4 regions of the Streptomyces sp. NPDC013457 genome follow, and region 1 is predicted to be linked to each of the others. Evidence: riboswitches for the same ligand, from Rfam matches in the RefSeq annotation. Region 1 holds a riboswitch; each other region holds the start of a gene.
The links. A riboswitch is a leader RNA that binds a small molecule or an ion and turns the genes downstream of it on or off. The one in region 1 is predicted to bind cobalamin.
Positions count from the first base shown of each region.

Region 2: it holds a riboswitch for cobalamin, as region 1 does, so the genes downstream of both, cobN (cobaltochelatase subunit CobN) here and ACF1G2_RS18740 (energy-coupling factor ABC transporter permease) in region 1, are expected to answer to the same signal.
Region 3: it holds a riboswitch for cobalamin, as region 1 does, so the genes downstream of both, ACF1G2_RS05450 (acyl-CoA thioesterase) here and ACF1G2_RS18740 (energy-coupling factor ABC transporter permease) in region 1, are expected to answer to the same signal.
Region 4: it holds a riboswitch for cobalamin, as region 1 does, so the genes downstream of both, ACF1G2_RS14300 (ribonucleoside-diphosphate reductase subunit alpha) here and ACF1G2_RS18740 (energy-coupling factor ABC transporter permease) in region 1, are expected to answer to the same signal.

Region 1 covers NZ_JBICBL010000006.1:335,709-343,356, reverse strand. Annotated here, with positions in the region: gene ACF1G2_RS18770 (heavy metal translocating P-type ATPase) at 1-108, shown strand, start outside; gene ACF1G2_RS18765 (PadR family transcriptional regulator) at 358-891, opposite strand; gene ACF1G2_RS18760 (FAD-dependent oxidoreductase) at 924-2,945, opposite strand; gene ACF1G2_RS18755 (energy-coupling factor ABC transporter ATP-binding protein) at 3,124-3,990, opposite strand; gene cbiQ (cobalt ECF transporter T component CbiQ) at 3,987-4,736, opposite strand; gene ACF1G2_RS18745 (energy-coupling factor ABC transporter substrate-binding protein) at 4,743-5,126, opposite strand; gene ACF1G2_RS18740 (energy-coupling factor ABC transporter permease) at 5,126-5,824, opposite strand; cobalamin riboswitch at 5,853-6,077, opposite strand; gene ACF1G2_RS18735 (PTS-dependent dihydroxyacetone kinase phosphotransferase subunit DhaM) at 6,163-6,576, opposite strand; gene dhaL (dihydroxyacetone kinase subunit DhaL) at 6,573-7,187, opposite strand; gene dhaK (dihydroxyacetone kinase subunit DhaK) at 7,194-7,648, opposite strand, start outside.
Region 2 covers NZ_JBICBL010000008.1:419,879-427,526, reverse strand. Annotated here, with positions in the region: gene abc-f (ribosomal protection-like ABC-F family protein) at 1-25, shown strand, start outside; gene cobN (cobaltochelatase subunit CobN) at 124-3,732, opposite strand; cobalamin riboswitch at 3,769-3,908, opposite strand; gene ACF1G2_RS23765 (cobalamin biosynthesis protein CobG) at 3,952-5,484, shown strand; gene ACF1G2_RS23760 (precorrin-8X methylmutase) at 5,499-6,134, shown strand; gene ACF1G2_RS23755 (precorrin-2 C(20)-methyltransferase) at 6,131-7,639, shown strand.
Region 3 covers NZ_JBICBL010000001.1:1,197,403-1,205,050, forward strand. Annotated here, with positions in the region: gene ACF1G2_RS05435 (DUF6243 family protein) at 1-210, shown strand, start outside; gene ACF1G2_RS05440 (TetR/AcrR family transcriptional regulator) at 384-941, opposite strand; gene ACF1G2_RS05445 (amidase) at 1,281-3,023, shown strand; cobalamin riboswitch at 3,087-3,307, shown strand; gene ACF1G2_RS05450 (acyl-CoA thioesterase) at 3,357-3,797, shown strand; gene ACF1G2_RS05455 (saccharopine dehydrogenase family protein) at 3,898-4,926, opposite strand; gene ACF1G2_RS05460 (helix-turn-helix domain-containing protein) at 5,058-6,029, shown strand; gene ACF1G2_RS05465 (GNAT family N-acetyltransferase) at 6,121-7,002, shown strand; gene ACF1G2_RS05470 (NAD(P)/FAD-dependent oxidoreductase) at 7,059-7,648, opposite strand, start outside.
Region 4 covers NZ_JBICBL010000004.1:547,028-554,675, reverse strand. Annotated here, with positions in the region: gene ACF1G2_RS14320 (HD-GYP domain-containing protein) at 1-1,085, shown strand, start outside; gene ACF1G2_RS14315 (hypothetical protein) at 1,165-2,145, shown strand; gene def (peptide deformylase) at 2,215-2,844, shown strand; gene ACF1G2_RS14305 (ribonucleotide-diphosphate reductase subunit beta) at 2,921-3,934, opposite strand; gene ACF1G2_RS14300 (ribonucleoside-diphosphate reductase subunit alpha) at 3,934-6,297, opposite strand; cobalamin riboswitch at 6,426-6,560, opposite strand; gene ACF1G2_RS14295 (GNAT family N-acetyltransferase) at 6,607-7,110, opposite strand; gene mctP (monocarboxylate uptake permease MctP) at 7,195-7,648, opposite strand, start outside.

The DNA of each region.
Region 1 (7,648 bases):
CTGCCCCTCGGCGTGGCCGGCCACGAGGGCTCCACGGTCCTGGTGGGCCTCAACGGCCTCCGCCTGCTCCGCGACGCGGCCTGGCGGAAGGCGGCAGCCGGGAAGTAGACGGCGGCGCTCCGGTCGCCCTCCCCGGCGGCCTTCCCGGCCCCGGCGGCCTTCCCGGCCCCGGCGGCCTTCCCGGCCCCGGCGGCCTTCCCGGCCCCGGCGGCCTTCCCGGCCCCGGCGGCCCGACGCCCTTCCCGGCCCCTGGCGGCCCCGGCGGACCGGCGACCGTGCCCGCCGCCGCCACAGTCCCGTCGCCGCGGCCGTCCCGGCGGCCGCGGCAGTCTCCGCCGTCGCGGCCGGGACGCGCGTTCAGCGCTCCAGTTCGGCCAGCGCGTGCGTCAGCCACTCCACCCAGAAGCGCTCCAGATCGATCCCGCCCCGCAGGACGAGGTGGCGCAGGCGGTCCGGCTCGCTCTCGCGGCGCGTGGGCGGGAAGTCCCGTACCTCGATGGCCAGGTACTCGTCCAACTGGGCCCGGTGCAGATCGAGATGGCGGCGCAGCTCGTCCCGCATGCCGGGTGCGCCGACGACCGCCGCCGCCCGCATCCGCAGCAGGAGGGCGGAGCGCATCGGCTTGGGATCCTCGCTGCGGGCGACCCACTCGGCCAGCTCCGCGCGCCCCGCGGGCAGTACCTCGTACTCCTTCTTCTGCCCCCGCGCCGGCACCGGAGCGGGCAGGGCACGGATGTGCCCCGCCTGCTCCAGCTTGCCCAGCTCGCGATAGATCTGCTGGTGCGTGGACGACCAGAAGTAGCCGATCGACCGGTCGAAGCGGCGCGTCAGTTCGAGCCCGGAGGACGGCTTCTCGAGCAGCGCCGTGAGGATCGCGTGCGGGAGGGACATGCACGCATCCTAGGTTCGGCGCACCGGGACGATCACAGGCCGGCCGCGAGGCGCGTGCCCTGGTCGATGGCGCGCTTGGCGTCCAGCTCCGCGGCGACGTCGGCGCCGCCGATGAGGTGCGCCGTGCGGCCCGCCGCGATCAGCTCCTCGTACAGGCCGCGGCGCGGCTCCTGGCCGGTGCAGAGCACGATCGTGTCGACGGGAACGGTCTGCGGCTCGCCGTCGACGGTGATGTGCAGGCCGTCGTCGTCGATCCGCTCGTACGTCGCGCCCGCGACCATGGTGACTCCGCGGTGCTTCATCTCGGCGCGGTGGATCCACCCCGTGGTCTTGCCGAGGCCCGCGCCGACCTTGGTGGTCTTGCGCTGGAGCAGGTGGACCTGGCGCGGCGGCCTCGGCCGCTCCGGGGCGCGCAGACCGCCGCGCGTCTCGTACGAGGTGTCCACGCCCCACTGCCGGAAGTACGTCTCGGCGTCCTGGCTCGCGCCCTCTCCGCCGTCGGTCAGGAACTCCGCGACGTCGAAGCCGATGCCGCCCGCGCCGACGATCGCGACCCGCTCGCCGACCGGTGCGCCGTCGCGCAGGACGTCCAGGTAGCTGACGACGCTCGGGTGGTCGACGCCCTCGATCTCCGGGGTGCGCGGGGTGACTCCGGTGGCGACGACGACCTCGTCGTAACCGTCCAGGTCACCGGCCGCGACCGGGGTGTTCAGCCGGACCTCGACGCCGCGCTCGACGAGCTGGGTGCGGAAGTAGCGCAGCGTCTCGTCGAACTCCTCCTTGCCCGGCACCCGCTTCGCGATGTTCAGCTGGCCGCCGATCTCGCTCGCCGCGTCGAACAGGGTGACGGCGTGACCGCGTTCGGCTGCCGAGACGGAGAAGGCGAGCCCGGCCGGGCCCGCGCCGACGACCGCGATCCGCTTGGCGAGCCGGGTCGGGGAGAGGACCAGCTCGGTCTCGTGGCAGGCGCGCGGGTTCACCAGGCAGGAGGTGATCTTCAGGCTGAAGGTGTGGTCCAGGCAGGCCTGGTTGCAGCCGATGCAGGTGTTGATGGTGTCGGCGCGGTCGGCGGCGGCCTTGGCGACGAAGTCCGGGTCGGCCAGGAAGGGGCGGGCCATCGAGACGATGTCGGCGCGGCCCTCGGCGAGGATCTGCTCGGCGACCTCGGGGGTGTTGATGCGGTTGCTGGTGACGAGGGGGATGCTCACCGAGCCCATGAGCTTCTTGGTGACCCAGGTGTACGCGCCACGCGGCACGGACGTCGCGATGGTGGGGATCCGGGCCTCGTGCCAGCCGATGCCGGTGTTGATGATGGTCGCGCCGGCGGCCTCGATCTCCTGGGCGAGGGAGACGACCTCCTCCAGCGTCGAACCTCCCGGGACCAGGTCCAGCATCGAGAGGCGGTAGACGACGATGAAGTCCTCGCCGACCCGCTCGCGGATCCTGCGGACGATCTCCAGCGGGAAGCGGACGCGGTTCTCGTAGCTGCCGCCCCAGCGGTCGGTGCGGTGGTTGGTGGCGGCCGCGATGAACTCGTTGATGAGGTAGCCCTCGGAGCCCATGACCTCGACACCGTCGTACCCGGCGGCCCGGGCCAGCTCGGCGCAGCGGGCGTAGTCCTCGACGGTCTGCTCGACCTCGGCGTCGGTGAGCTCGTTGGGTACGAAGGGGCTGATCGGCGCCTGGATCGCGCTGGGTGCGACGAGCGCGGGGTGGTAGGCGTACCGGCCGAAGTGGAGGATCTGCATCGCGATCCGTCCGCCCTCGGCGTGCACGGCGTCGGTGATGAGCTTGTGCTCGGCCACCTCGTCCTCGGTGCTGAGCTTGGCGCCGCCGTCCCAGGGGCGACCGGCCTCGTTGGGCGCGATGCCTCCGGTGACGATGAGCCCGACCCCGCCGCGGGCGCGCTCCGCGTAGAAGGCGGCCATGCGCTCGAAGCCGTTCTCGGTCTCTTCGAGGCCGACGTGCATGGAACCCATGAGCACCCGGTTGGGCAGGGTGGTGAACCCGAGGTCGAGCGGGCTCAGCAGGTGCGGGTACGGGGTCGAGGTCATGGGGGCGCCTCCTCGCGCAGTGTCGTCCTCACTGTTGTAGACGAGCCGAGGATGCTTGTGCAACAAGTTGCATAACAGTGGGGGAGTGATCTGCGCGACGTTGCGACGCGCCACGGCCCCCGGCGGGGTTCCGCCGGGGGCCGTGCGTGGGCGTGCCGCGTCGGGCGGCCGGGGTTCGTCAGGGGGTCGCCCTGCTCGCCGCTCCTCGGGGTGCGGTGAGCAGACCGTCCAGGTCCTCCGCCGTGCGCGGGCCCTGCGCGTCCGGGGCGAGCAGACCGTTCGCGCGCAGCAGCCGGGTCACGGCCATGCCCCAGGGGCGGCGCAGCCGGGCCTCGGCGAGCAGCCCGTCGTCGGCCAGCAGCTCCTCGATGGGGCCCGTCCGCAGCCCCGAAGGCGCCAGGACGGCGGCCTCGTCCGCCCAGCGCAGCGCCAGATCGACGTCGTGGGTCGCCATCACGACCGTCGTTCCCGAGTCCCGCAGCCGGGCGAGCACCTCCAGGAGCCGCTCCTGCCCGTGCGGATCGAGCCCGGCCGTCGGCTCGTCCATGATGAGGACGCGGGGCCGCATCGCCACGGCGCCCGCGATCGCGGCCCGTTTGCGCTGTCCGTACGAGAGCAGATGGGTCGGCCGGTCCTCCAGCGCCACGATGTCCAGCGCCTCCAGCGCCTCGCGGACCCGGAGCCGTACCTCCCCCTCCGGCAGCCCCAGGTTCATGGGGCCGAACGAGACGTCCTGCCCGACCGACGCGGCGAAGAGCTGGTCGTCCGGGTCCTGGACGACCAGCTGCACCGTCGTACGGAGCCGGGTCAGCCCCTTCCGGTCGTACGAGACGTCCTCGCCGTCCAGCCGGAGCGCGCCGCTCCCGCAGCGCAGCCCTCCGCTCAGCAGCCGCAGCATCGTCGTCTTGCCGCCGCCGTTGCGGCCGAGGAGGGCCATGGCCCGGCCTTCCGGCACGGCGAAGTCGATGCCGTCGAGGACGACGGGCCCGTCCTCGTACGCGAACGTGGCCTTCACCAGTTCCACGACAGGTGGTGCAGGACTCACGGCAGGGACCTTTCCAGTACGAGGGTGAGGGCGACGAGACCGGCGAGCAGGCCGGCCGTCGACGCCAGGAAGCGGCCCGAGACCGCGGCCTCGGGCACCAGGACCCGCAACGTGCCGTCGTAACCCCGGCCGGCCAGGCCCGTCTGCAGGCGCTGCGCCCGGTCGAAGGCGCGCACGAAGGCCGTGGCGCCGAGCCCGGCGAGGGAACGCCAGGTCGCCGCCCGCGTGGTCAGCCCGAGCCGGGCCGCCTGCGCCTGCCGGATCTTGGACATCGCATCCAGAAGAAGGAAGCTGATCCGGTACATCACCAGCGCCACGTCCACCACGGGCGCCGGCACACCGGCCCGCACCAGCCGGGGCAGCACGTCCGAGACGGGCGTCGTGAAGGCGAACAGCAGCACGCCCAGCGACGCCGACGAGGTCCGCAGCAGCAACTCGCCCGCGTGCACGGGCCCGTCGTGCGCGAGCGCCACCAGGCCCCGGTCCCCGCCCACCTCGAAGAGCAGCGGGACCGCTCCCGTCACACAGAAGCCCAGCGGGATGCGGAACGCGCGCCACAGCTGGCGCACCGGCACCCCGGCCGGCCCGAGAAGGACGGCCAGGGTGGCCGCCGCGACCAGCACGGCACCCGGCCACGGCGGAAGGCACACCGCGCAGAGCGTCAGACCGAAGCCGAGCGCCGCTTTCTCGCACGGGTGACGGCGGCGCCAGCGACTGCTGTGCGCCGCCGCGTCGATCGGCAGCACCGGCGGCTACTCGTCGCCGGCCGTGGACGTGGCCGTGGACACCGGCGCCGAAGCAGGCTCGGGCACGGACGTCGGCGACTTCGCGAGCGCGCGGGCCTCGCCCTGCCTGCGCCCCTTGTGCAGGCCGAAGTAGTAGGCGAGCACTCCGGCGCCGAGCGCAGCCTGCAGGGAGAAGAGCGCCGACTCGATCTCGCCGGACGGGGGTTCGTACAGTGGGGAGAACCACGGCTCGTAGTCCGGGTCGATCTCCGTGATCGCCGTCTCTGCCTCACCGTCGGCGCCGGTGAACGGCTCCTCCTTGTGGTCGCCCAGTCCCAGGACCAGCGGGAGGACGGCCAGCGCTCCGACGACGAGCAGCAGCAGTGCGTTGATCTTCGCGTTCCGGCTCATCAGGCGCTCGCCTCCGCGTTCTCGTTCTTCTTCCGGGACGGGAGCAGCACCCCGAGGCGGGTCAGGTCCGCCTTGCTGGACTGCGTGAGCAGCCGCATGACCAGCACCGTCAGCAGGCCCTCGCTGACGGCGAGCGGCAGCTGTGTGACGGCGAAGATTCCACCGAACTTGGCCAGCGCGCCGAGCACACCGCTGCCCGGGTCCGGGAACGCCAGCGCGAGCTGGACGCTGGTCACGCAGTACGTCGACAGGTCGGCGACGAACGCGCCGAAGAACACGCTCACCATGAGCGGGACGTCGAAGCGGCGAAGCAGCCAGTACGTGGCGAAACCGGCCCACGGCCCGACGATCGCCATCGAGAAGACGTTGGCACCGAGCGTGGTGAGCCCGCCGTGGGCGAGCAGCAGCGCCTGGAACAGCAGGGTGATCGTGCCCAGGACCGCCATCACCGGCGGCCGGAACAGGATCGCGCCAAGGCCCGTACCGGTCGGGTGCGAGCAACTGCCGGTCACCGACGGGATCTTGAGCGCGGACAGAACGAAGGTGAACGCACCGGACGCACCGAGCAACAGGGTGGACTCGGGGTTGGCCTTGACCTCACGGGTCAGGGCGCGGACACCGTGGACGACGAAGGGAGCGGACGCGACGCCCCAGGCGGCCGCGTGCACAGGGGGCAGATACCCCTCGGCTATATGCATGGTTGGGAGACCCTCTCCAGCACCTCGTGGATGGACAACGCACCTTGGCCGGTCTCCTGGCTGACGGGTCATGCCGCCGCGGCTCCGCCTTCCCACACCCCCGCGGTCTCCCGCGGCGGTCCAGTGGCTTCCCCGGAGGGATGGAGCCGGACTTCCCGATCACAGTGGCGAGGGCCGCACCGGTACCGCACCGGTTTCCCGTACACCAAGGCGCTGTGACATTAGTGGGTTGACCAGGTACATCACAACACGGGAGGCGTCGCGGACGGTGTGTGACGGATCTCCCGCGCGCCCCACGCACCCCTGTCGCCCCTGCGCACGCCTCCCACGCCCCCGCCTCACTCCTTCCGGTACGCGTACGCCTCCGAGGCCGCCGCCGCCACCGCGTCCAGGTCCCCGCCGGCGCTCGCCGTGACGAGCGCGGCGACGGCGCCCTCGACGAACGGGGCGTCGACGAGCCGTGAGCCGTCCGGAAGCTCGTCCTCCTCGGCGAGCAGCGCCTTGACGGTCAGGACGGCGCTGCCGAGGTCGACGAGGATGGCCACTCCGGCGCCCCCGTCGACCGCGTTCGCCGCCTCGACGATCCGCTCGGAACTCGTGCCGAGACCGCCGTCGGGCGTGCCTCCGGCCGCGGCGACGGGAGCGGTCGCCCCACCGCCCGCGAGCCCCCGGGCCAGGGCGGCGACGGCGTCGGCGACGGCCGCGCTGTGCGAGACGAGAACGATGCCCACCGTGCCCTGCCGGCCGGTCATGCGGCGGCCACCTCCGCGAGCGCGGCGATCAGCAGGGCCGACGAGGTGGCCCCGGGGTCCTGATGCCCGACGGAGCGTTCGCCCAGATAGCTCGCCCTGCCCTTGCGCGCCCGGAGCGGTACGGTCGCGAGCGCCCCGCGCTCGGCCGCGTCCCGGGCCGCGGCGAAGGAGTCGCCGAGCGCCTCGGCCGCGGGGGTGAGCGCGTCGAGCATGGTCTTGTCCCCGACCTGGGCCCCGCCGAGCTGTGCGACGGCGGCGACCCCGGCGGCCAGGGCCGCGGCCAGGTCCTCCCGTGTCACCGATGCGGCATTCCCGAGCGCCTTGCCGGTCCGCCGCAGCAGCGTCCCGTACAGCGGCCCCGACGCACCCCCGACCGTGGAGATCAACTGCCGCCCCGCGGCCACGAGTACGGCCCCCGGAGTCTCGGGCGGATCCTTCTCCAGGATGTCCCTCACGGCGGCGAACCCCCGCTTCAGATTGGCGCCGTGGTCCGCGTCGCCGATCGCCGAGTCGAGCTCGGTGAGACGCTCCGCCTCACGGTCGACGACCGCCGCCGCCCCGGTCAGCCAGCGACGGAAGAACGCGGCGTCGAAATCGTCCGGTTCGGTCATCCCCGCTCACCGCCCCCAGCGCAGCGCCGGCGTCTGCACGGGCGCGTCCCAGAGCCGGAGCAGCTCCTCGTCGGCCTGACAGAGCGTCACCGAGCAGCCGGCCATGTCGAGCGAGGTCACGTAGTTGCCGACCAGCGTGCGGGCGACGGGCACCCCGCGCTCGGCCAGCACGCGCTGGACCTCGGCGTTGAAACCGTACAGTTCGAGCAGCGGCGTGGCGCCCATCCCGTTCACGAGGGCGAGGACGGGACCGGACGGCCGCAGGTCCTCCAGGACGGCGTCGACGGCGACGTCCGCGATCTCGCCCGAGGTCATCATGGGCCGTCGCTCCCGTCCGGGCTCCCCGTGGATGCCGATCCCCAACTCCAGCTCACCTGGCGGTAGTTCGAAAGTCGGACTGCCCTTGGCGGGTGTGGTGCAGGCGCTCAGCGCCACACCGAAACTCCGCGACCGTTCGTTCA
Region 2 (7,648 bases), on a different contig from region 1:
CCCGGCGCAGGCGGCCCGGGTGTAGACCGTCGGCCCTCGAGGCCCGGCGCCGGGGCCCGCCCCCGGCGCCGGGGCCGCCCGGCCCCGGTGAAGGCCTCGGCCCTCGCCTCCGGCGCAGGGGCCTCAGCCCTCGGCGCCGTCCTCCAGGTCGCCCTCCGTGTCCAGGAAGACCTGGCGCAGGGCGGCCAGGGTCTGCGGGTCCGGCTTCTCCCACATGCCGCGCGACTCGGCCTCCAGGAGGCGTTCCGCGATGCCGTGCAGGGCCCAGGGGTTGGCTTCCTTCAGGAAGGCCTGGTTCTCCGGGTCCAGGACGTACGTCTCGGTCAGCTTGTCGTACATCCAGTCGGCGACCACGCCCGTCGTCGCGTCGTAGCCGAAGAGGTAGTCGACCGTCGCCGCCAGCTCGAACGCGCCCTTGTAACCGTGGCGGCGCATCGCCTCGATCCACTTCGGATTGACCACCCGGGCGCGGAAGACCCGCGAGGTCTCCTCGACCAGGGTCCGGGTGCGGACCGTCTCCGGGCGGGTGGAGTCGCCGATGTACGCCTCGGGGGCCGTGCCCGTCAGCGCGCGGACGGTCGCCACCATGCCGCCGTGGTACTGGAAGTAGTCGTCCGAGTCGGCGATGTCGTGCTCACGCGTGTCCGTGTTCTTCGCGGCCACCGCGATCCGCTTGTAGGCCGTCTCCATCTCCGAGCGGGCCGGACGGCCCTCCAGACCGCGGCCGTACGCGTATCCGCCCCACACCGTGTACACCTCGGCGAGGTCCGCGTCCGTGCGCCAGTCGCGCGAGTCGATCAGCTGGAGGATGCCCGCACCGTAGGTGCCCGGCCGCGAGCCGAAGATCCGGGTCGTCGCGCGCCGCTCGTCGCCGTGCTCGGCCAGGTCGGCCTGCGCGTGCGCCCGTACGAAGTTCTCCCCGGCCGGCTCGTCGAGCGAGGCGGCCAGCCGTACGGCGTCGTCGAGGAGCCCGATGACGTGCGGGAAGGCGTCCCGGAAGAAGCCCGAGATGCGCAGCGTGACGTCGATGCGCGGGCGGCCCAGCTCGGCGAGCGGCACCGGCTCCAGGCCGTTCACCCGGCGCGAGGCGTCGTCCCACGTGGGGCGGACGCCCAGCAGGGCGAGGGCCTCGGCCACGTCGTCGCCCGCCGTGCGCATCGCGCTCGTGCCCCACAGGGAGAGGCCGACGGAGGTCGGCCACTCCCCGTTGTCGGAGCGGTAGCGCTCCAGGAGCGAGTCGGCGAGCGCCTGGCCGGTCTCCCACGCGAGGCGGGAGGGGACGGCCTTGGGGTCGACGGAGTAGAAGTTCCGGCCGGTCGGCAGCACGTTGACCAGGCCGCGCAGCGGCGAGCCGGAGGGCCCCGCCGGGACGAAGCCGCCGTTCAACGCGTGCACGGCGTGGGCGAGTTCGTCGGTCGTGGCGGCGAGCCGCGGCACGACCTGCTCGCAGGCGAAGCGGAGGACGGCCTGGACGTCGGGACCGTACGCGGCGGCGACCGCCGGGACCGCCTCCACGGACCAGTCCGCCGCCTCCATCGCCTCGACCAGCTCGCGCGCCGTCGCCTCCGCCTCGTCGGCGGTGGTACGGGTCGCGGCCGACTCGTCGAGGCCCAGGGCCTCACGGAGACCCGGCAGCGCCTGCGTACCGCCCCAGATCTGCCGGGCGCGCAGGATCGAGAGCACCAGGTTCACGCGCTCGGGACCGGCCGGTGCCCCGCCGAGCACATGCAGACCGTCCCTGATCTGGGCGTCCTTGACCTCGCACAGCCAGCCGTCGACGTGCAGCAGGAAGTCGTCGAAGCCGTCGTCCTCCGGGCGGGCCTCCAGGCCCAGGTCGTGGTCGAGCTTGGCCGCCTGGATCAGCGTCCAGATCTGCGCGCGGATGGCGGGCAGCTTGGACGGGTCCATGGAGGAGATCTGCGCGTACTCGTCGAGCAGCTGCTCCAGGCGCGCGATGTCGCCGTACGAGTCGGCGCGGGCCATCGGCGGCACCAGGTGGTCGACCAGCGTCGCGTGCACGCGGCGCTTGGCCTGCGTACCCTCGCCCGGGTCGTTGACCAGGAACGGGTAGACCAGCGGGATGTCGCCGAGCGCCGCGTCCGGGCCGCAGGCGGCGGACAGGCCCGCGTTCTTGCCGGGCAGCCACTCCAGGTTGCCGTGCTTGCCGAGGTGGACCATCGCGTCCGCCCCGAAGCCGCCGTCCTCGGTGCGCGCCGCGATCCAGCGGTAGGCGGCCAGGTAGTGGTGGGACGGCGGGAGATCGGGGTCGTGGTAGATCGCGATCGGGTTCTCGCCGAAGCCGCGCGGCGGCTGGATGAGGACGAGGAGGTTCCCGCGCCGCAGGGCGGCGAGGACGATGTCGCCCTCGGGGTTCCGGGACCGGTCGAGGAACATCTCCCCGGGCGCCGGGCCCCAGTGCTCCTCGACGGCCTCGCGCAGCTCGGCCGGGAGGGTCGCGTACCAGCGGCGGTAGTCGGCGGCCGGGATGCGGACGGGGTTCTTCGCCAGCTGCTCCTCGGTCAGCCAGTCCTGGTCGTGGCCGCCCGCCTCGATCAGGGCGTAGATCAGCTCGTCGCCGTCCCCGGAGACCAGCCCGGGGATCTCCTCGACCGGGCCGAAGTCGTACCCCTCCGCACGCAGGCGCCGCAGGAGCGCGACGGCGGAGGCGGGGGTGTCGAGGCCGACCGCGTTGCCGATCCGGGAGTGCTTGGTCGGGTACGCGGAGAGGACCAGCGCGATCCTCTTCTCGGCGTTCGGGATGTGCCGCAGGCGGGCGTGGCGCACCGCGATCCCGGCGACGCGAGCGGCGCGCTCGGTGTCGGCGACGTACGCCGGAAGTCCGTCCTCGTCGATCTCCTTGAAGGAGAACGGGACGGTGATGAGCCGGCCGTCGAACTCGGGCACGGCGACCTGGCTCGCGGCGTCCAGCGGGGAGAGGCCCTCGTCGTTCTCCTCCCAGGCGGCGCGCGAGCCGGTGAGGCAGAGCGCCTGCAGGATCGGCACGTCGAGGGCGGCGAGCGCGCCCGCGTCCCAGGCGTCCTCGTCCCCGCCCGCCTGCGCCTCGGCGGGCTTGGTGCCGCCGGCAGCGAGGACGGTGGTGACGATCGCGTCGGCCGTACGAAGGGTGTCGAGCAGCTCCGGCTCGGGGGCGCGCAGGGAGGCGACGTACAGCGGCAGGGCCCGGGCGCCCGCGTCCTCGACCGCCGCGCAGAGCGCGTCGACGAAGGCGGTGTTCCCGCTCATGTGGTGGGCGCGGTAGTAGAGCACGGCGACGGTCGGGCCGTCGGTGGCGCGCGCCTCCCGCTCCAGCGGGCCCCAGGTGGGCGCGGCGGCGGGGGCGTCGAAGCCGTGACCGGTGAGCAGCACGGTGTCGGAGAGGAACCGGGCCAGCTGCTCCAGGTTGGCCGGACCGCCGTGCGCGAGGTAGGCGTGGGCCTCGGTGGCGACGCCCACGGGGACGGTGGAGGCCTCCATCAGCTGGGCGTCGGGAGCCTGTTCCCCGGAGAGCACGACCAGCGGCTTCTCCGTCGCCCGCAGGGCGTCCAGGCCGTCCTCCCAGGCGCGCAGACCGCCGAGGAGGCGTACGAGAACGAGGTCGGCGCCGTCCAGGAGCCCGGGCAGGTCGTCCAGGGCGAGGCGGGAGGGGTTGGCGAACCGGTACGCGACGGGGCCGCCGGCCGCGCGGGCGCTGAGCAGGTCGGTGTCGGAGTGCGACAGCAACAGAATTCGCATGCGTGCGCAGGCCTTCCTCGGGGTTGTCCGCGCCCCGGGTGGTCGTGTGGACGGCAGGAGTTCCTGACTCACCCGGCCCCTTCCGGGGCCCGGCTCACAGTGGCGGGACCGCGCCGGATTCTCACCGGGCTTCCTCCCCGGGGTCCTGGGACCCCATGCCGATCTGCATAGTAGATCGTGCGCTCGGCGGCCCGGGGGGTCACCCGGATTCACGTGGGTATGCTCGCCGCCATGCCGCCCACCACGCCCCCTGCGCCCAACCAGGGCGAACCTCTCATACGGGACCGTGGCGACGCCTGCCCCGGGGCGCTCCGACTGCACCCCGCCGACGACGGCCGCCTGGCCCGACTGCGCCTGCCCGCCGGATTGTTGACGTCTCGTCAGGTCGAGGTCCTGGCGTCGGCGGCGGAGTCCCTGGGCGACGGACGGGTGACGGTCACGTCCCGGGGGAACGTGGAGCTGCGGGGGCTCGGCGAAGGCTGCGGCGCGGAACTGGCGGACCGCCTGGCGGAGGCGGGCCTTCTCCCCTCGACCACCCACGAACGGGTCCGCAACATCGTCGCCTCCCCGGCGGCCGGACTGGACGGACTCGGCCACGCGGACGCCCAGTTGTGGGCCCGCGAGCTGGACGCGCTGCTGTGCGCGACCCCCTGGGCGGCGGCCCTCTCGGGCCGCTTCCTCTTCGCCCTGGACGACGGCCGCGGCGACGTGGCGGGGCTCGGCGCGGATGTGACCTTGATCGCAGGAGGCGCCCGGCCGGACACCGACCGGGGGTCGGGCGGGAGCCCGTCGGGCGGCGGAGCCAGGACGGGCGGGAGCGCATCGTCCGGCGACACCGGAGCCAGGACGGGCGGGAGCCCGTTGCCCGCCGGATCCACGGCGAGCGGCTGCGTCGGCCCGGCGCTGCGCGCCGGCGACGCCCTGCTGTGCGTCGGCGGACAGACGTTCCGCGTCGCAGGCGCCGACGCGCCGCGAGCGGCGCTCGCCGCGGCCGACGCGTTCCTGCGCGCCGCACAGAACGCCGGAAACGGCGCGTGGCGCGTGAAGGAACTGCCGCGCTCCGGGGCGCCGGAAGCGGAAGCCACCGACGACGCCGGCCCGAACGGGCTGCCAAGCGTCGGGCCGACGGGCGCCCCCGGCGCCGGGGAGGCCGGCCCAGGCGCCCCCGGGGCCGGAGAGGCCGGCGCGCCGAACGCCGGGACCGGCCTCCTCGACCTCGCCGCCGCGCTCGCGCGGGCCGGGGTCGACGCCCGCCCCGTCACCCCCGCACCGCCGCTGCCGCACCGCGCGCCGCCCGTGCCCGGGGCACTCGGCGGGCGCGCGCTGCACGTGCTCGCGCCCCTCGGGCGGCTGACCGCCGCCCAGCTGCGGGCGCTGCTGCCCGCCGACGAGGTACGGCTCACACCCTGGCGTGGCGCCGTCGTCGTCGGGGCCTCCCACGAGCGGCTGCCGGAGCTCGACGCGGCCGGCCTCATCACCCGACCCGCCGACCCCTGGGCCGGCGTCGGCGCCTGCACCGGGCGCCCCGGCTGCGCCAAGTCCCTCGCGGACGTGCGCGCCGACGCCACCCCCGGCCGCGGCGGTCTCCCCGTCCACTTCTCCGGGTGCGAGCGGCGGTGCGGCCACCCGCAGGGCCGCGCCTGGGTCGACGTCGTCGCCACCGCCGACGGCCACTACCTCGTGGACGGCCGCGCCACCCCCCGTACAGACCTTCCCCACGCCGTCGCGGCGGCCCGCACCCCAACGAGATGAGCGAGAGCAACAGGATGTTCGACTACGAGAAGGACGGCGCGGAGATCTACCGCCAGTCCTTTGCCACGATCCGCGCCGAAGCGGATCTGGCGGGTCTGCCCGCCGACGTCAGCCAGGTCGCGGTGCGCATGATCCACGCCTGCGGCATGGTCGACCTCGTCCGCGACCTCGCGTACTCGCCCGAGGTCGTCTCCCGCGCCCGCGCCGCCCTGCGCGCCGGCGCGCCCATCCTCTGCGACGCGCAGATGGTCGCCAGCGGCGTCACCCGCAAGCGGCTGCCCGCCGACAACGACGTGGTGTGCACGCTCTCCGACCCGTCCGTGCCCGCGCTCGCCGCCGAGCTCGGCACGACCCGCAGCGCCGCCGCGCTCGAACTCTGGCGCGACCGCCTCGAAGGCTCGGTCGTCGCCATCGGCAACGCCCCCACCGCCCTCTTCCGCCTCCTGGAGATGATCGAGAAGGGCGCAGGACGCCCGGCGGCCGTCCTCGGCATCCCGGTCGGCTTCATCGGCGCCGCCGAGTCCAAGGACGCGCTGGCCGACCAGACCCTGGGCCTCGACTACCTCGTCGTACGCGGCCGGCGCGGCGGCAGCGCGATGACCGCCGCCGCGATCAACGCCATCGCGACCGAAGCGGAGATCCAGGCATGAGTGCCACCACCCCCGGCAGGCTGTACGGAGTCGGTCTCGGCCCCGGCGACCCGAACCTGATGACGGTGGCCGCCGTGAAGGCGATCGCCTCCGCCGACGTGATCGCGTACCACTCCGCCCGCCACGGCCGCTCCATCGCGCGCTCGATCGCCGCCGAGCACATCCGCGAGGACCACGTCGAGGAGCGGTTGATGTACCCGCTCACGGTGGAGACCACGGACCACCCCGGCGGCTACCGGGGCGCGCTCGACGACTTCTACGAGGAGGCGGCCGCCCGCCTCGCCGCCCACCTGGACGCCGGCCGCACGGTGGCCGTGCTCGCCGAGGGCGACCCGCTCTTCTACGGCTCGTACCAGCACATGCACAAGCGCCTCGCGGACCGCTACGACACCACCGTCATCCCCGGTGTCACCTCCGTCAGCGCCGCCGCCGCCCGGCTCGGGGAGCCGCTGTGCGAGGCGGAGGAGGTCCTGACGATCATCCCCGGCACCCTGCCGGAGGACGAGCTCACGGCCCGCCTCGCGGGCACGGACTCGGCGGTCGTGATGAAGCTCGGCCGCACGTTCCCGACCGTGCGGCGCGCCCTGGAGCGGGCGGGCCGGCTGGAGGACGCCCGCTACGTGGAGCGGGCGTTCATGGCGGGCGAGCGTACGGCAGTCCTCTCCGAGGTCGACGCCGAGACGGTGCCGTACTTCTCGGTGGCCGTGCTGCCCTCCCGTATCGACGCCGTCGCCCCCGAGTCCCGCGAGACGGGCGGCGAGGTCGTCGTCGTCGGCACGGGCCCTGCGGGTGCGCCCTGGCTGACCCCGGAGTCGCGCGGCGCGCTGGTCAACGCCGACGACCTGGTCGGCTACACCACGTACCTCGACCGGGTCCCGGCGCTGCGTCCCGGCCAGCTCCGGCACGGTTCCGACAACAAGGTCGAGTCCGAGCGCGCCGAGTTCGCCCTCGACCTGGCCCGGCGCGGACGCCGGGTCGCGGTCGTCTCGGGCGGCGACCCTGGCGTCTTCGCGATGGCGACGGCGGTCCTGGAGGTGGCGTCGGAGGAGCGGTACGCGGACGTTCCGGTACGGGTCCTCCCGGGCGTGACCGCCGCGAACGCGGCGGCGGCCGCGGCGGGCGCCCCGCTGGGCCACGACTACGCGACCGTCTCCCTCTCCGACCGCCTCAAGCCCTGGGACGTCATCGCGGCGCGGCTGCGCGCGGCGGCCTCGGCGGACCTGGTCCTGGCGCTCTACAACCCGGGCTCGAAGTCCCGTACGCACCAGGTGGCGGCCGCCCGTGACCTGCTCCTCGAACTCCGCTCGCCCGAGACCCCGGTGGTCGTGGCGCGGGACGTGGGCGGCCCGGAGCAGTCGGTACGGGTGGTGACCCTGAAGACGCTGGAGCCGTCCGAGGTCGACATGCGGACGCTGCTGCTCATCGGCTCGTCCCAGACGCGCGCGGTCGAACGCGGCGACGGCCGCACGATCGCCTGGACGCCCCGGCGCTACCCGGAGGCGTAGGCGGGTGGG
Region 3 (7,648 bases), on a different contig from region 1:
AGCAAGAACATCAACAACCCCGTGGGCCAGGGCGGCGGCCAGCGCAAGAGGCAGTCCCGCGCCGAACGGCAGAACAACGGTCCGCACCGCAACCTCGACCGCCAGGGCGCCGCGGACAAGAAGGCGGAGCTGGTACGCAAGATGCGCGAGAAGGCCCGCGCAGCCGAGGCGGCCGCCGGGCAGGCGGGCGACGACGCCGCACAGGGCTGACGCACCGCCGCTGCAGGGCGGCACCGCACGAGGCAGGGCCCGGACCGCGACGCGCGGTCCGGGCCCTGCTGCCTGCCCAGGGCGAGGGATCCCGCTCGGCTCTCGGCTGACCACCCGACGCAGGTCGCCGCCCGCCGGGCCCGCAAGCGCGTGGACCAGCGGCTCCCCCGCCGTCAGCCCTGACGGGCAGGACGCAGTTCGCGTTCGAGGGCGGCGAGGGCGAACGCATGCGCCGAGGTGTGCTGCCAGCGGGACCGGCCGAACATCACGTCCTCGGCGAGCCCGCTCAGCATGGCCACGGCCCGGATGGTGAACTCGGGGAGATCCACGTCGGCGAACTGTCCCAGGTCCCGCCCCTCGCGGAGGATGGCCTCCAGGCGCTCGTCCCAGCCGTCCAGCAGCTCGGTGAGGATGCGTCGGCCCGCTTCGTCGTGGCGCTGGGCCAGTACCTGCGTCCACAGCGCGTAGCGTTCGTCGCCCTGGTGGCCGGGCAGGTAGAAGCGGACGAAGAGGTCCAGCTTCTCGGCGGGAGACGCGGCCTGGTCGGTGGCCTGCTGGAACCGGGTCCAGAGGTCCGCCTGACTCCAGGCGAGGACTTCGAGCAGGAGCCGGTCCTTCTTGCCGAAGTGGTAGAGGATGTGCCCGGTGCTCATGCCGGCCCGCTCGGCGATGTCGGACATCCGCAGGGCCGCCGTGCCCTTCTCGGCGATGACGCTGATGGCGGCCTGCATGGCCCTCCCCCGCGCCTCGTCCCCGCTGGACTGACGTTTCCTCTCGATCGGGACCCGGGCCTCGGGCCGCGAGGCCGCGCCGGTCCTGGTGCCCGTCGGCCCGGTCACGCCTCGCGGCCGGAGGAGGCGGTCGGGCAGCCCGGGTCCGGTCTCTGACGTTGGCATGAGCTCGCTTTCGGTTCCGAAATCCAGGCCCCAAGTCTAGGTTCCGAAAATCTAGACTGTTAGTCTAGACTGAAAATCTAGTCAATGTGATGGGGAGTGTGACGGCCGGCTGTACCTGGCCGCCCTGACGGCCAGCGGCCCACCTGCCCTGCTCACCACCCGGGAGAGATCCACATGCCGCGCGGATTCGATGTCGTGGAGACCTGTATCGCCGACCTGCGCGCAGCGCTGGAGAAGGGCGAGACGACCGCGGTCGGACTGCTCGACGCCTACCTCGCGCGGATCGACGCGTACGACCGGCCCGGTACGGCCACCGCTCTGAACGCGATGGTCGTGATGAACCCGCGCGCCCGGGCGGAGGCGGAGGCCTCCGACGCCCGCCGCGCGCGCGGCGAGACCCTGGGCCCGCTGGACGGCATCCCGTACACCGCCAAGGACAGCTACCTCGCCGAGGGGCTCACGGCCGCGTCCGGCTCCCCGGCGTTCGAGCACCTCGTCGCCCAGCACGACGCCTTCGCCATCGAGCGCCTGCGCGCCGGCGGCGCGATCCTGATCGGCCTGACCAACATGCCGCCGATGGCGAACGGCGGGATGCAGCGCGGCGTGTACGGCCGCGCGGAGAGCCCGTACAGCGCCGACTGGCTCACCAGCGCCTACGGCTCCGGCTCCTCCAACGGCTCCGGCACGGCGACGGCGGCCTCCTTCGGCGCGTTCGGCCTCGGCGAGGAGACCTGGTCCTCGGGCCGTGCCCCCGCCTCCAACAACGCGCTGTGCGCCTACACCCCCAGCCGCGGCGTGATCTCGGTCCGTGGCAACTGGCCGCTCGTGCCGACCATGGACGTCGTGGTCCCGCACACCCGCACCATGGCCGACCTGCTCGAGGTGCTCGACGTCGTCGTCGCCGACGACCCGCACACCCGCGGGGACCTGTGGCGCGCACAGCCGTGGGTGGCACTGCCCTCGCCGTCCCAGATACGCCCCGCCTCCTACCCGGCCCTCACCCCCGCCGACGCCCGGGCCGCATGCGACGCGCTCGCCGGCAAGCGGGTCGGCGTGCCCCGGATGTACATCAACGCCGACCCCGACGCCGGAACGAACCCCGACGGAGGCATCGGCGGCCAGACCGGACAGCGCATCGACACCCGCCCCTCGGTGATCACCCTGTGGGAAGCCGCCCGCCGCGACCTCGAGGCCGCCGGCGCCGAGGTCGTCGAGGTCGACTTCCCCGTGGTGTCCCACTACGAGTCCGACCGCCCCGGGGCGCCCTCGCTGCTCACCCGCGGACTGGTCAGCCGCGAGTACCTCACCTTCGAGATCGAGGACCTGTCCGCCTGGGCCTGGGACGACTTCCTGCGCGCCAACGGCGACCCGGCGCTCTCCACCCTGGCCGACGTCGACGGCGACCGCATCTGGCCCAAGCAGGAGGGCGAACTGCCCGACCGGTACGACGGCTTCGACGACACGATCGGCGACTACCCCCGCTTCGTGCGCGAGCGCCCGTACGCGTCCCTCGCCGACATGCCGCTCCTCGAGCAGGGGCTGCGCGGACTGGAGGAGACGCGCCGCGTCGACCTGGAGCTGTGGATGGACGGACTGGGCCTGGACGCGGTGGTCTTCCCCGCGGTGGCCGACGTGGGCCCCGCGGACATGGACGTCGACGCGGCGTCCGCCGACCTCGGCTGGCGCAACGGCGTCTGGGTCGCCAACGGCAACCTGGTCCCCCGCCACCTCGGCATCCCGACCGTCACCGTGCCCATGGGCACCATGACGGACACCGGCATGCCCGTCGGGCTGACCTTCGCGGGCCGCGCCTACGACGACAACGCCCTGCTGGCCCTCGCCGCGGCCTTCGAGAAGACCGGCGACCGGCGCACGGCGCCGCCGCGCACGCCGCGCCTGACCGCGCAGTTGACCTGACGCGCCGAGGAGGGGGCGTGGCCTGGGGCCACGCCCTCGCCGGAGGGCGTGACGTCCCTGCCGTACGCTGGCCGGGCAGCTGGTTCGCCCCGTCCGCCAGGCGGGATGCGTCGTAAGAGGGAACCCGGTGGGAATCCGGGACTGCCCCGCAGCGGTGAGCGGGAACGACCGCCGTCATGAGCACTGGGTCCGGGACGGGCCTGGGAAGCGACGGTCAGTAGGAGTCCTCCGCGAGGAGGGCGTGCCCGCGAGTCCGAAGACCTGCCGGCTGCCCGCGCGCCGTGTCCCCGGCGCGGGGAACTGCCCTGCCGCGACTCGCGAAGGAGAGTTGACGTGGCCGATCGCACCGTCACCAGCCCTGCCCGTACGAAGACCCCGGACGACTCCCGGGTGGTCCTCGCTCACATCATGAGCGACCACGACACCAATCTGTACGGCACCATCCACGGCGGCGTGATGATGAAGCTCATCGACGACGCCGCCGCGGCCGCCGCCGGGCGGCATGCCGACGGGCCCGCCGTCACCGTGTCCGTCGACCGGATGACCTTCCTCGCGCCGGTACGGGCCGGGGACCTGCTCAGCGTGGAAGCCGGACTGGAACGCGCGGGCCGGACGTCCATGACCGTCGGCGTCCGCGTCACGGCCGAGCGCTGGAACAGCTCCGGCCCCACCACCGAGGTCGCCACCGGACTCCTCACCTTCGTCGCGATCGATGCCGACGGGACCCCGCGCCCCGTGCCCGCGCTCGACGCGGAGCTCCCCGGCCGGTCCTGACGCGCGGCGCCGCGGTCGCCTGTCCGGTCGTGGTCGTGGGTCCGCTCCGGTCGGTTCACGTCGGTCGGGCGCCAGGGCCGGACGGGTCGAAGTCGCTTCGCTACGGGTGCAGTTCGAACACCAGGTGCGGGGAGAGGGCGCGCAGGAAGTCGGCGGCGTCGAAGATCTCGCCCGCGGCGGCGACGCCGACGGTGCGGGTGCGGCCGGTGAGCACGCGTTCGAGGGCTTCGACGACGAGGGGCGCCGTGACGGCGTAGATGTCCTGTCCGTGGGCCACCGCGCGGCGCTCGGCGCCGCCGAGCCGTACGACCGCGTCGACGAGGAAGGTCTGGTCGGACCGCCCGCTCTCGTCGGCGGCGGCCGGCGCCGGTGTGCCGGGGGCCGCGATGTCCTGGACGGCGTTGGCCGTCATGTAGGTCGTGACCTCCGGGACGGAGAGGTGGGTGGGCACGGTCACGACGTCGGCCATCGTGAACTCCCCGATCACGGGCCGGGGGCCCATCGGCTGCGGGAAGGGCCAGGTGAGGGTGGGCGGGGCGTCGGTGCGGTACTCCCACTGACCGCCGGTGTAGCGCAGGCGTCGCTCACCGCGCCGCTCCCGGGAGACCGCGCCCGAGAGCCGCGTCCCCGCGGTGGGGTGCCAGCTGCTCAGGCCGTAGGCGATGTGCACCTCGTCGGCCTCGCTCCAGTCGCTCATGGCGGCGGTGGCGAGCAGGTCGCCGAGGCCGCCGAAGAAGGCCATCGCGGGAACGACCACCGCGCCGGCGTCGCGCGCCCGGTCGGCGTAGTGGGCGAAGGTGTCGATGTTGGCCTCCAGCTCGGCGGCCACGTCCAGGTACGGGATGCCGGCCCGGAGGGCCGCCTCGATCACGGGGGCGGTCGTCGAGGCGAAGGGCCCGGCGCAGTTGACGACGGCGGCCGTACCGGCCAGCGCGCGGTCGAGCGATTCCGGGTCGTCCACCGTCGCGGGGCGTGCGTCCAGACCGGACTCGTCCGCCAGCGTCTTGAGCCTGCCCGTGTCACGGCCGGACAGCACGGGGACGAAGCCCCGCTCCACCAGCTCCGCCACCACGAAACGACCTGTGTGCCCGTACGCGCCGAACACCGCCACCAGCTGCCCCGATCCCATGAACCCGCTCCTCCGCGCCGAGTGCCGTGCCGCGGATCCGTGTGATCCGCCGCGCTCCGTCATGAGGATCCTTGCGCGGAGCGGGCCTTCACACGAGTGTCTGGAACGACATGACCCGTACACTTCCGGACGTGACCACCGTTGCCCTGGCCCTCACCGACGGCATGCTCCACTTCGAACTGTCCCTGGCGATCGAGGTCTTCGGTGCCGATCTGACCCACATCGTCGACCCCTGGTACGACGTCGCGCTCTGCGGACCGAGCGCCGTCCGGGTCGGCCGGTTCCGGCTGGATCCCGACCACGGGCTCGACCACCTCACGCGAGCCGACACCGTGATCGTCCCCGGCTGGGCCGACGTCGACCAGGACCCGCCGGCCGAGCTGGTCGACGCCGTGCGAGCGGCCCACGAGGCGGGCGCCCGTGTGGCCTCACTGTGCACGGGCGCCTTCGTCCTCGCCGCCGCCGGCCTCCTGGACGACCGGGTCGCGACCACGCACTGGGCGCACACCGAGGAGCTGATCAGACGCCACCCCCAGGTCACGGTGGATCCCGACGTCCTCTACGTGGACAACGGCAGCGTGCTCACCTCCGCAGGCAAGGCCGCCGCCATGGACCTGTGTCTGCACCTGGTACGCCTCGACCACGGCTCGGCCGTCGCCAACACGATCGCCCGGCGCCTGGTCGTCCCTCCGCACCGTGACGGGGGCCAGGCCCAGTTCGTGACCACTCCCGTACCCGCCCCCGGCAACCACCCGCTGGCCGGCCTGCTCCCCTGGGTGCTGCAGCGCCTCGACCGGGCACTCACCGTGGAGGACCTGGCCCGTCAGGCCGGGATGAGCTCGCGGCACCTGGGCCGCCATTTCAAAGCGGTCACCGGCACCACTCCCCTGCAGTGGCTGCTCACGCAACGCATCCGGCATGCGCAGGAGTTGCTGGAGACCACCGACGACACCGTCGACACGATCGCGACGGCGACCGGCATGGGTACCGCCACCACCCTGCGCCGCCATTTCGCCCGGACGGTCGGCGTCCCGCCGGACACCTACCGCCGCACGTTCCGCACCCGGACCCGCGACGCCCGACGGCAGATCCGCAACTCATAGCCAGGAGTGAGCCCCGCCGTCGCCGCGGTGACGTGCCGTCAGTACTCTTCCCGGACAGCCACGCCGTACCGAACCCAGCCACGGAGACAGCTTGTCCGTCCGGATCACCGCCCTGACCGACCCCGAAGAGTCCTCCTCCAGCCGCCGTCTGGCCTGGCTGGCCTCGGAGGCCGACGGCCGACCCGTCGGGTCCGCCTTCCTCCGCCTGTTCACCAGGGAGGGCCAGCGTCATCTCGCCGAGCTCGACCTTCAGATCCATCCTGCCGAGCGGCGCAGGCAGGCCGGCTCCCAACTGCTCGCGGCGGCCGTGGCGGCAGCCCGTGCGGACGGCCGGCGCAGCGTCGTCGCCCAGGCCGAGGACGGCACTTCCGGCCAGGCCTTCCTGGCTGCCCGTGGGTTCCGGGTCGCCCTGACCCTGACGTACGCCCGGCTCGCCCTGGCCGACGCGGACCTCCCCGCCCTGACCTCGATCGCCGAAGCCCCGCACGCGGGCTACCGGTTGACGGCCTGGGAAGGGATGGTGCCGGACGAGCTCGCCGACACCTACGTGGCGTCGCGCCGGGCGATGGACGACATGCCGATGGGCGCCGTCGACTACGGCACGGTGGTCTGGGACGCCGAACGGATGCGGGCGGCGGCCGCGGCCGTCGCGGCGCGCGGGGAGATCCTGCACACCGTCGCCGCCGTCGACCGGTCGGACGGTTCCGTCGTCGGCTTCACCGAACTCGTGGTCCCCGGCAGCGGAACCGGGGACGCCCAGCACTACGGCACGGCCGTCCTGCCCGGCCACCGGGGCCACGGCCTGGCCCGCTGGATGAAGGCCGCCGCGATCCTCCAAGCCCGCGAGCGCCACCCCGGACTCGGCGGCCTGCTCACCGACACCGCCGACAACAACCCGTACATGCGGCACGTCAACGACGGGCTCGGCTACCTGCCGACGCACGTGGCGTACGAGTTCCAACTCGATCTGTAGCGGTCGTCGTCGGCTCCGGGCCGGAGGGGGCGCCGCACCGCTCCGGCCCGGGCAGCTCAGCGTGCGGACGCTCCGACCGCCCTGCGGTGCCTGATGTTCACGGCCGAGGCCTTGGCCACCGCCAAGGGATTCAGGAACCGCAGAGGGCCGATCAGGCGGTTGGCGAACAGGTGCATGTGCCGCGCCACCGACTCGTCGCGCGCCGCCGCCGCGAACATCAGCCGCTCCACGGGGTTGAAAGGTCGGGCCCTGGCGAAGTCGGCACCGAGGTACTGGTGACCGCGGAGCCGGCGTCCGTGCCGACGGGCGTACACGGCGAGCGCCTTGTCGAGGTCCGCCCGGCCGGCGGCGGCCAGGGCGACCGCCTCGGCCAGCCACTGCGCGGACTGCAGGGCCCAGCCGCATCCCACGCCCCACAGCGGATCGCCGGTCAGGGCGGCGTCGCCGATGAGCGCGAGGCCCGGCGCGGTCGGCTTCCGGCTGTGGAGCGGGTAGTCGACCAGGCCGATGAACTTCGAGACACGCTCGGCGGAGTCGATGGGCGGTGCCTCGGGCAGGGCTCGTACGAAGTCGAGGAAGCTGCCCTCCAGGTCCTCCCGGAAGGCCGGCAGCCGCTTCTTGTCCGGGAGCACGGCCAGGACCGTCA
Region 4 (7,648 bases), on a different contig from region 1:
CCGCGCCGCTCGCCGCCGCCGGAGCCCTCGCCTACGCCCTCCTCGGCGAACAGGCCGGGTACGCGACCACCCACGGCGTCCTCCAGATCGTCGCCGTCGTCGTGGCGGGACGGCTCGCCGGGATCGTCCCGCACCTCGCCCGCGGTGAGGAACCCGACCTCGACCACCAGGCCCGCCGCATCCTCACCGTCGGCTTCGCCGCCCTCTGCTTCCAGCCGCTCTACAACTCCGGCGAGGTCACCGCCCGCCTCGGCAACGGCCCCGCCTACGCCCTCCTCCTCGCCCTGCTCCTCGGCCTCACCGCCCTGTGCGACGCCGTCCTCGCCGCCCTGATGCTCCGCGCCCGCACCGGCTTCCCGTACGGTCCCCTCCTCCACGAGGAGCTCCGCGCCCTGATCGGCATCGGCTCCGCCGTCTGCGCCACCGGCACCGTCATGGCGCTCGGCGTGGCCGCCGCCGGACTCTGGGCCCTGCCCGTCTTCTGCGTGCCGCTGCTCCTCACCCAGGTCTCCTTCCGGCGCTACGAGGCCGTACGCGCCACCAACCGGCAGACCATCGCCTCGCTCGCCCGCGCCACCGAGATCGCCGGCTGCACCCCACCGGGCCACGCCCACCGCGTCGCCGCGCTCAGCGGGGCCGTCGGGCGTGAGCTGGGTCTCACCGGGCCCGAGCTGACCGTCCTGGAGTACGCCGCCCTCATGCACGACATCGGGCAGCTCTCCCTCGTCGACCCCGTCCCCGAAGGCGCCACCGCGCTCCTCCCCGCCGAGGAACAGCGCCGGATCGCCCTCCTCGGCGGCGCGGTCGTCCGCCAGACCGGCGTCCCGGCGGCCGTGGCCGTCGTCGTGGAACGCCAGGCCGACCCGTACCGCGACCAGCCGCTGCCCGCCCGGATCGTCCGTACCGTCAACGCCTACGACGACCTCACCGGCGCCGGTCCAGGGGCCGCCGGGTCGCTCGCCGCCCTCGAACGGCTCCGCCTCTCCACCGCCAGGGACCACCATCCCGAGGTCGTCGAATCCCTTGCGCGGGTCCTCGCGCGAGGCGCCGTGACCGGGGGCGTCACCCCTGTCCCTCCTGGGTAACCCATGGGTAATGAGCGCGCGTCCAACCGGGCATGGTTGGATGCGAACAAGAGGGTGAAGCGACCGGCAGGCGGGAATCGTGAGGATCTTCGGGAAGGTACGGCATCGGCCCTCCGCCTCGTGGCGGCAGGCCACCGACCGCGCGTTCACGCTGATCGGCGACGGCCGGTACGAGGACGCGGGCGCGCTCCTGACGCGCGCGGCGGATCTGGAGCCCTGGCTCTCGGAGTCCTGGTTCAACCTGGCGCTCCTGCACAAGTTCCGCCACGACTGGGAGCAGGCCCGGGCCGCCGGGCTGCGCGCCGTCGCGCTCCTCGACAAGGAGACCGGCGCCCCCGACTGGTGGAACGTCGGCATCGCCGCCACCGCGCTCCAGGACTGGCCGCTGGCCCGCCGCGCCTGGCAGGCCTACGGGCTCAAGGTGCCCGGGGCCTCCGCCGGGACCGGTGAGCCCGCCGGGATGGAGCTGGGAAGCGCCGCCGTGCGGCTCTCGCCGGAGGGCGAGGCCGAGGTCGTGTGGGGCCGCAGGCTGGACCCGGCCCGGATCGAGGTCCTCTCCATCCCACTGCCGTCCTCCGGCCGCCGCTGGGGGGAGGTCGTCCTCCACGACGGCGTGCCCAACGGCGAGCGCACCACCAGCGCCGGCCCCTCGTACCCCGTCTTCGACGAGATCGAGCTCTGGGCGCCCTCGCCCGTCCCCACCTGGGTGGTCCTCCTGGAGGCAGCCACCGAGGCGGACCGGGACGCCCTGGAGCAGCTCGCCGCAGACGCCGGTTTCGCCGCGGAGGACTGGTCCTCCTCGGTCCGGCTGCTCTGCCGCGCCTGCTCCGAGTCGACGATGCCCAGTGCCGAGGGCGAGGGCGAGCACCTCGACCCGCACGACCACAGCGAACCGGGCCACCCCGGCCCGCTCGGCCACCGTTCGCCCGGTGAGCTCTGGGTCCCCGAACGGGAGTGCGGGATCGCCGCGCCCGTGGGTCTGGTCCGCGGCCTGCTCGACGGCTGGGTGGCGGACAGCCCCGACAGCCGTGAGTGGCGGGATCTCGAAGAGGTCTGCTGAACTGCCCGGATCCTGCCCTTAGGCTGTACGGGACCATTGACTGGGGTTCTGAGGAAGGCGTGCGGCGGAATGGCGCAGCAGGAGACTGACGAGCAGATCAACGACGGTTTCGTCGTCGACACGGAGGACTGCGAGGCGCGCGAGCTCGCGTACCGCGAGCGCGGCACGGCGCGCCCGATCACGGTCGTCGGCAACCCGGTGCTCCACCGGGAGTGCAAGGACGTCACGGAGTTCGACGACAAGCTCGCGGCGCTGATCGACGACATGTTCGCCAGCCAGAAGGCCGCCGAGGGCGTGGGCCTGGCCGCGAACCAGATCGGCGTCGACCAGAAGGTCTTCGTCTACGACTGCCCCGACGACGAGGGCGTCCGCCACACCGGCGTCGTCGTCAACCCGGTGCTCCAGGAGCTGCCGGCCGAGCGCCGCATTCTGGACGACTCCAACGAGGGCTGCCTCTCGGTCCCGACCGCGTACGCCTCGCTGGCCCGCCCGGACTTCGCGGAGGTCCACGGTCAGGACGCGCAGGGCAACCCGATCAAGGTCCGGGGCACCGGCTACTTCGCGCGCTGCCTCCAGCACGAGACGGACCACCTGTACGGCTTCCTGTACATCGACAAGCTCTCCAAGCGCGAGCGCAAGGACGCGCTGCGCCAGATGGAAGAGGGCACCCCGCGGTACGAGACGGTCCCGAACGACTGACCTCGGTGTACGGCGAAGGGCCCCGCTCCCCCCGGAGCGGGGCCCTTCGCCGTGCCTGCGGGGCCTGGCGGCGGACCTAGAAGTCCTCGTCCAGGTCGACCGAGCCCTCGACCGCCACCTGGTAGGCGGACGGACGGCGCTCGAAGAAGTTCGTCAGCTCCTGGACGCCCTGGAGCTCCATGAACGCGAACGGGTTCTCGGAGCCGTACACCGGGGCGAAGCCCAGACGCTGGAGGCGCTGGTCGGCGACGCACTGGAGGTACTCGCGCATCGACTCGGTGTTCATGCCCGGCAGCCCGTCACCGCACAGGTCGCGGCCGAACTGCAGCTCCGCCTCGACGGCCTCCTTCAGCATGTCGGTGACCTGCTGCCGGAGCGCGTCGTCGAAGAGCTCCGGCTCCTCCTTGCGGACGGTGTCCACGACCTCGAAGGCGAAGTTCATGTGCATCGTCTCGTCCCGGAACACCCAGTTGGTACCGGTCGCGAGGCCGTGCAGCAGACCGCGGGAGCGGAACCAGTACACGTAGGCGAAGGCGCCGTAGAAGAACAGGCCCTCGATGCAGGCGGCGAAGCAGATCAGGTTCAGCAGGAAACGGCGGCGGTCGGCCTGCGTCTCCAGACGGTCGATCTTCTCGACCGAGTCCATCCACCTGAAGCAGAACTGCGCCTTCTCGCGGATCGAGGGGATGTTCTCCACCGCGTCGAAGGCCGCCGCGCGGTCCTCAGGGTCGGGCAGGTAGGTGTCGAGCAGCGTCAGATAGAACTGGACGTGCACGGCCTCCTCGAACAGCTGGCGCGAGAGGTACAGGCGCGCCTCGGGGGAGTTGATGTGCTTGTACAGCGTCAGCACGAGGTTGTTGGCGACGATCGAGTCACCGGTCGCGAAGAACGCGACCAGACGGCCGATCATGTGCTGCTCGCCCGGCGTCAGCTTGGCGAGGTCGGCGACGTCCGAGTGGAGGTCGACCTCCTCCACCGTCCACGTGTTCTTGATCGCGTCCCGGTAGCGCTCGTAGAAGTCCGGGTAGCGCATCGGACGCAGGGTCAGCTCGAAGCCCGGGTCGAGAAGGTTCTTGTCGGAAGAGCTCATTACTGGCAGGCCTCGCAGGACTCGGGGTTTTCGAGGGAGCAGGCGACGGCCTCTTCGGGGGTCGCCTGGACGGGGATGGGCGCGGAGGCCTGGGCCGCGCGGGCGATCCGGGTCGCCGGGCGGGAGCGCAGGTAGTACGTCGTCTTCAGGCCCTGCTTCCAGGCGTACGCGTACATCGACGACAGCTTGCCGATCGTCGGCGTCTCCAGGAACAGGTTCAGGGACTGCGACTGGTCGAGGAACGGCGTACGGGCCGCCGCCATGTCGATCAGACCGCGCTGCGGGATCTCCCACGCCGTCCGGTACAGCTCGCGCACCTCGGCCGGGACCCAGGTGAAGCCGGCCACCGAGCCGTTGGACTCGCGCAGCGCCTCACGGGTCTGCGCGTCCCACACGCCGAGCCTCTTCAGCTCCTCCACCAGGTACGAGTTGACCTGGAGGAACTCGCCCGAGAGCGTCTCGCGCTTGAACAGGTTGGAGACCTGCGGCTCGATGCACTCGTACACGCCCGCGATCGAGGCGATCGTCGCCGTCGGCGCGATGGCGAGCAGCAGGCTGTTGCGCATGCCGACCGCGGCGATCCGCTCGCGCAGCGCCGCCCAGCGCTCGGGCCAGTTGAGCTCCACGTCGTAGTGGTCGGGGTGCAGGACACCGCGGGCCGCGCGGGTCTTGTCCCAGGCCGGCAGCGGCCCGTTCCGCTCGGCGAGGTCGGCGGACGCCTCGTACGCGGCGAGCATGATCCGCTCGGCGATACGGGTCGACAGCGCGCGAGCCTCGGCGGAGTCGAAGGGCAGCTTGAGCTGGAAGAAGACGTCCTGGAGGCCCATCGCGCCCAGGCCGACCGGGCGCCAGCGGGCGTTGGAGCGGCCCGCCTGCTCGGTCGGGTAGAAGTTGATGTCGACGACCCGGTCGAGGAAGGTGACGGCCGTACGGACGGTCGCGTCGAGCCGCTCCCAGTCGATGTCCGAACCGACCACGAACGCACCGAGGTTGACCGAGCCCAGGTTGCAGACGGCCGTCTCGCCGTCGTCCGTGACCTCCAGGATCTCCGTGCAGAGATTGGAGGAGTGGACGGTGTGGCCCGGCTCGGCGGTCTGGTTGGCCGTACGGTTCGAGGCGTCCTTGAACGTCATCCAGCCGTTGCCGGTCTGGGCCAGGGTCCGCATCATCCGGCCGTACAGGTCACGGGCCGGCATGGTCTTGCGGGCCAGGCCCTTCGCCTCGGCGGCGCGGTACGCCGCGTCGAACTCCTCGCCCCACAGGTCCACCAGCTCGGGCACGTCCGCCGGGGAGAAGAGCGACCAGTCGGCGTCCGCGTTGACCCGGCGCATGAACTCGTCCGGGATCCAGTGCGCCAGGTTCAGGTTGTGCGTACGCCGGGCGTCCTCACCGGTGTTGTCACGGAGCTCCAGGAACTCCTCGATGTCCGCGTGCCAGGTCTCCAGGTAGACCGCGGCCGCGCCCTTGCGCCGTCCGCCCTGGTTCACGGCCGCCACCGAGGCGTCCAGCGTCTTCAGGAACGGCACGATGCCGTTGGAGTGCCCGTTGGTGCCGCGGATCAGCGAACCGCGGGCGCGGATGCGGGAGTACGACAGGCCGATGCCGCCCGCGTGCTTCGAGAGCCGCGCGACCTGGTGGTACCGGTCGTAGATGGAGTCCAGCTCGTCCAGCGGGGAGTCGAGGAGGTAGCAGGACGACATCTGCGGGTGGCGGGTGCCGGAGTTGAAGAGCGTGGGGGAGGAGGGCAGGTAGTCGAGCCGGCTCATCAGCCCGTACAGCGCGGCGACCTCGTCGAGCGCGCGGGTGGAGTCGTCCTCGGCGAGGCCGCAGGCGACGCGCAGCATGAAGTGCTGCGGGGTCTCGATCACCTGGCGGGTGATCGGGTGACGGAGCAGATAGCGCGAGTAGAGGGTCCGCAGACCGAAGTAGCCGAAGCGGTCGTCCGCGTCCGCGTCGATGAGCGCGTCGAGCCGCTCGGAGTGCCGCCGGACGAACTCGGCCGTACGGTCGGCGATCAGGCCCTCGCGGTGACCGACGGTGACGGACGCCGAGAAGGTGACCGAGCCCTGCGAGGCCGCCTCGTCGGCGATCGTGATCGTGAGCAGCCGGGCGGCGAGCCGCGAGTACGCCGGGTCCTCGGCGATCAGACCCGCCGCCGCCTCCGTGGCCAGCTCGCGCAGCTCCGCCTCGTCCGAACCGGCGTTGCGGCCGCGCAGCGCGGCGGCGGCGACCTTGCCGGGGTCGGTGTCGGTGAGGTCGGCGGTGAGGTCGGTCAGGGTCCGCAGAAGCACGGTCCCGGGTCCGTCGCTCTCGTTGCCGTCGCTCTCGATCGCTGCGGCCGGATCGGCGGGCGCGATGGTCACGTGGGGCTCTCCCTCGCTCGGCTCGGGGCCGGCGGAGGGAGGCGGGCGGCGGCCGCACCCGTGGACAGGGGAGGGCCGCGCCACGGCCCACTCCGCGAGGCCCGGACGTCTGTGGCACCCGGAACGGAAGGACCGGGCGCGCCGTCCGCAGGTCTTCGGACTCGGTCCGCGTGCGCAAGCATGCAGAAACCACACCGTTGCGGGACAGTTCCGGATTTCCACCGGATTCCCCTGTGAGGACAGCGAGCATGAGCATACATGTGGGGGGCGCTCCTCGAAGCACCCCCCACATGTTGTGTCGTTGGGGAGTCAGAGCTCCAGGGCATAGGTGAGCAGGGGGTCCATGTCGGGCACGGGTGTCCAGTCCCGGCCGGGCGTGCGGACGAAGCCCATCCGCTCGTATATCCGGTGCGCCGAGGCCATCCGGGGCTGCGTCGAGAGCACCACGCGACGGCATCCCCCGGTCTCCCGCGCCCGCTCCACACACGCCCGTACGAGCGCCTCGCCGACGCCCCGGCCCCGCGCCTCCTTCGCCACGGCGAGCATCCGGAACTCGGCCTCGCCCTCACCCGCGATGTCGGCCCACTCCTCGCCGCCCCGGGCGAAGGTCACCCCGCCGAGCACGGTGCCCGAGCGGTCCACCGCCACCAGCACCTCCGCCTCCGCGACCCGCCGGGGCACGTCCCGCAGCAGGTGGAGGTAGTCGTCCTCCTCGCCGAAGTCGAGGTGTCCGTCGTCGAGGTAGGCGCGCGCGGTGATGTCGCCGAGGGCCTCGTGCTCCTCGGGCCGTACCGCCCTGATGGTGAAGTCCATGGAGGGCAGTCTGCCTCGGGGGTACGGCGAAGGGCCCGGGGATTTCCTCGCGGAGACCCCGGGCCCTTCGCCGTACCGGAACGGTCAGTGACCGGCGCCGACCTTGGGCAGCGGCTTCACGCCCGCGTCGCCCGCGTCCGCCGTGTAGTCCGACGGAGAGGTCTCGTCGACGCCCTCGGGCGCCTTCACGGCCTTCAGGACGAAGGTCAGGACGACGGTGACGATCACGTTGATCACGAAGGCGGTGAGACCGATGTAGCCGATCTCGCCGATGCCCGGAATCTCGGCGGACGAGCCGCCGAAGTGCTTCTGGGTCGGGCTCGCCACGCCGTACGCCGCCGCCGTGCCGTAGACCATGCCGACGGCCCAGCCGGCGAGCAGTGCCCAGCGGTGGAACCAGCGGGTGAACAGACCGCCGACCAGCGCGGGGAGGGTCTGCAGGATCCAGATGCCGCCGAGCAGCTGGAAGTTGATCGCGACCGTCTTGTCCATGGTGAGGACGAAGGCGAGCGCGCCGACCTTGACGAGCAGCGACACC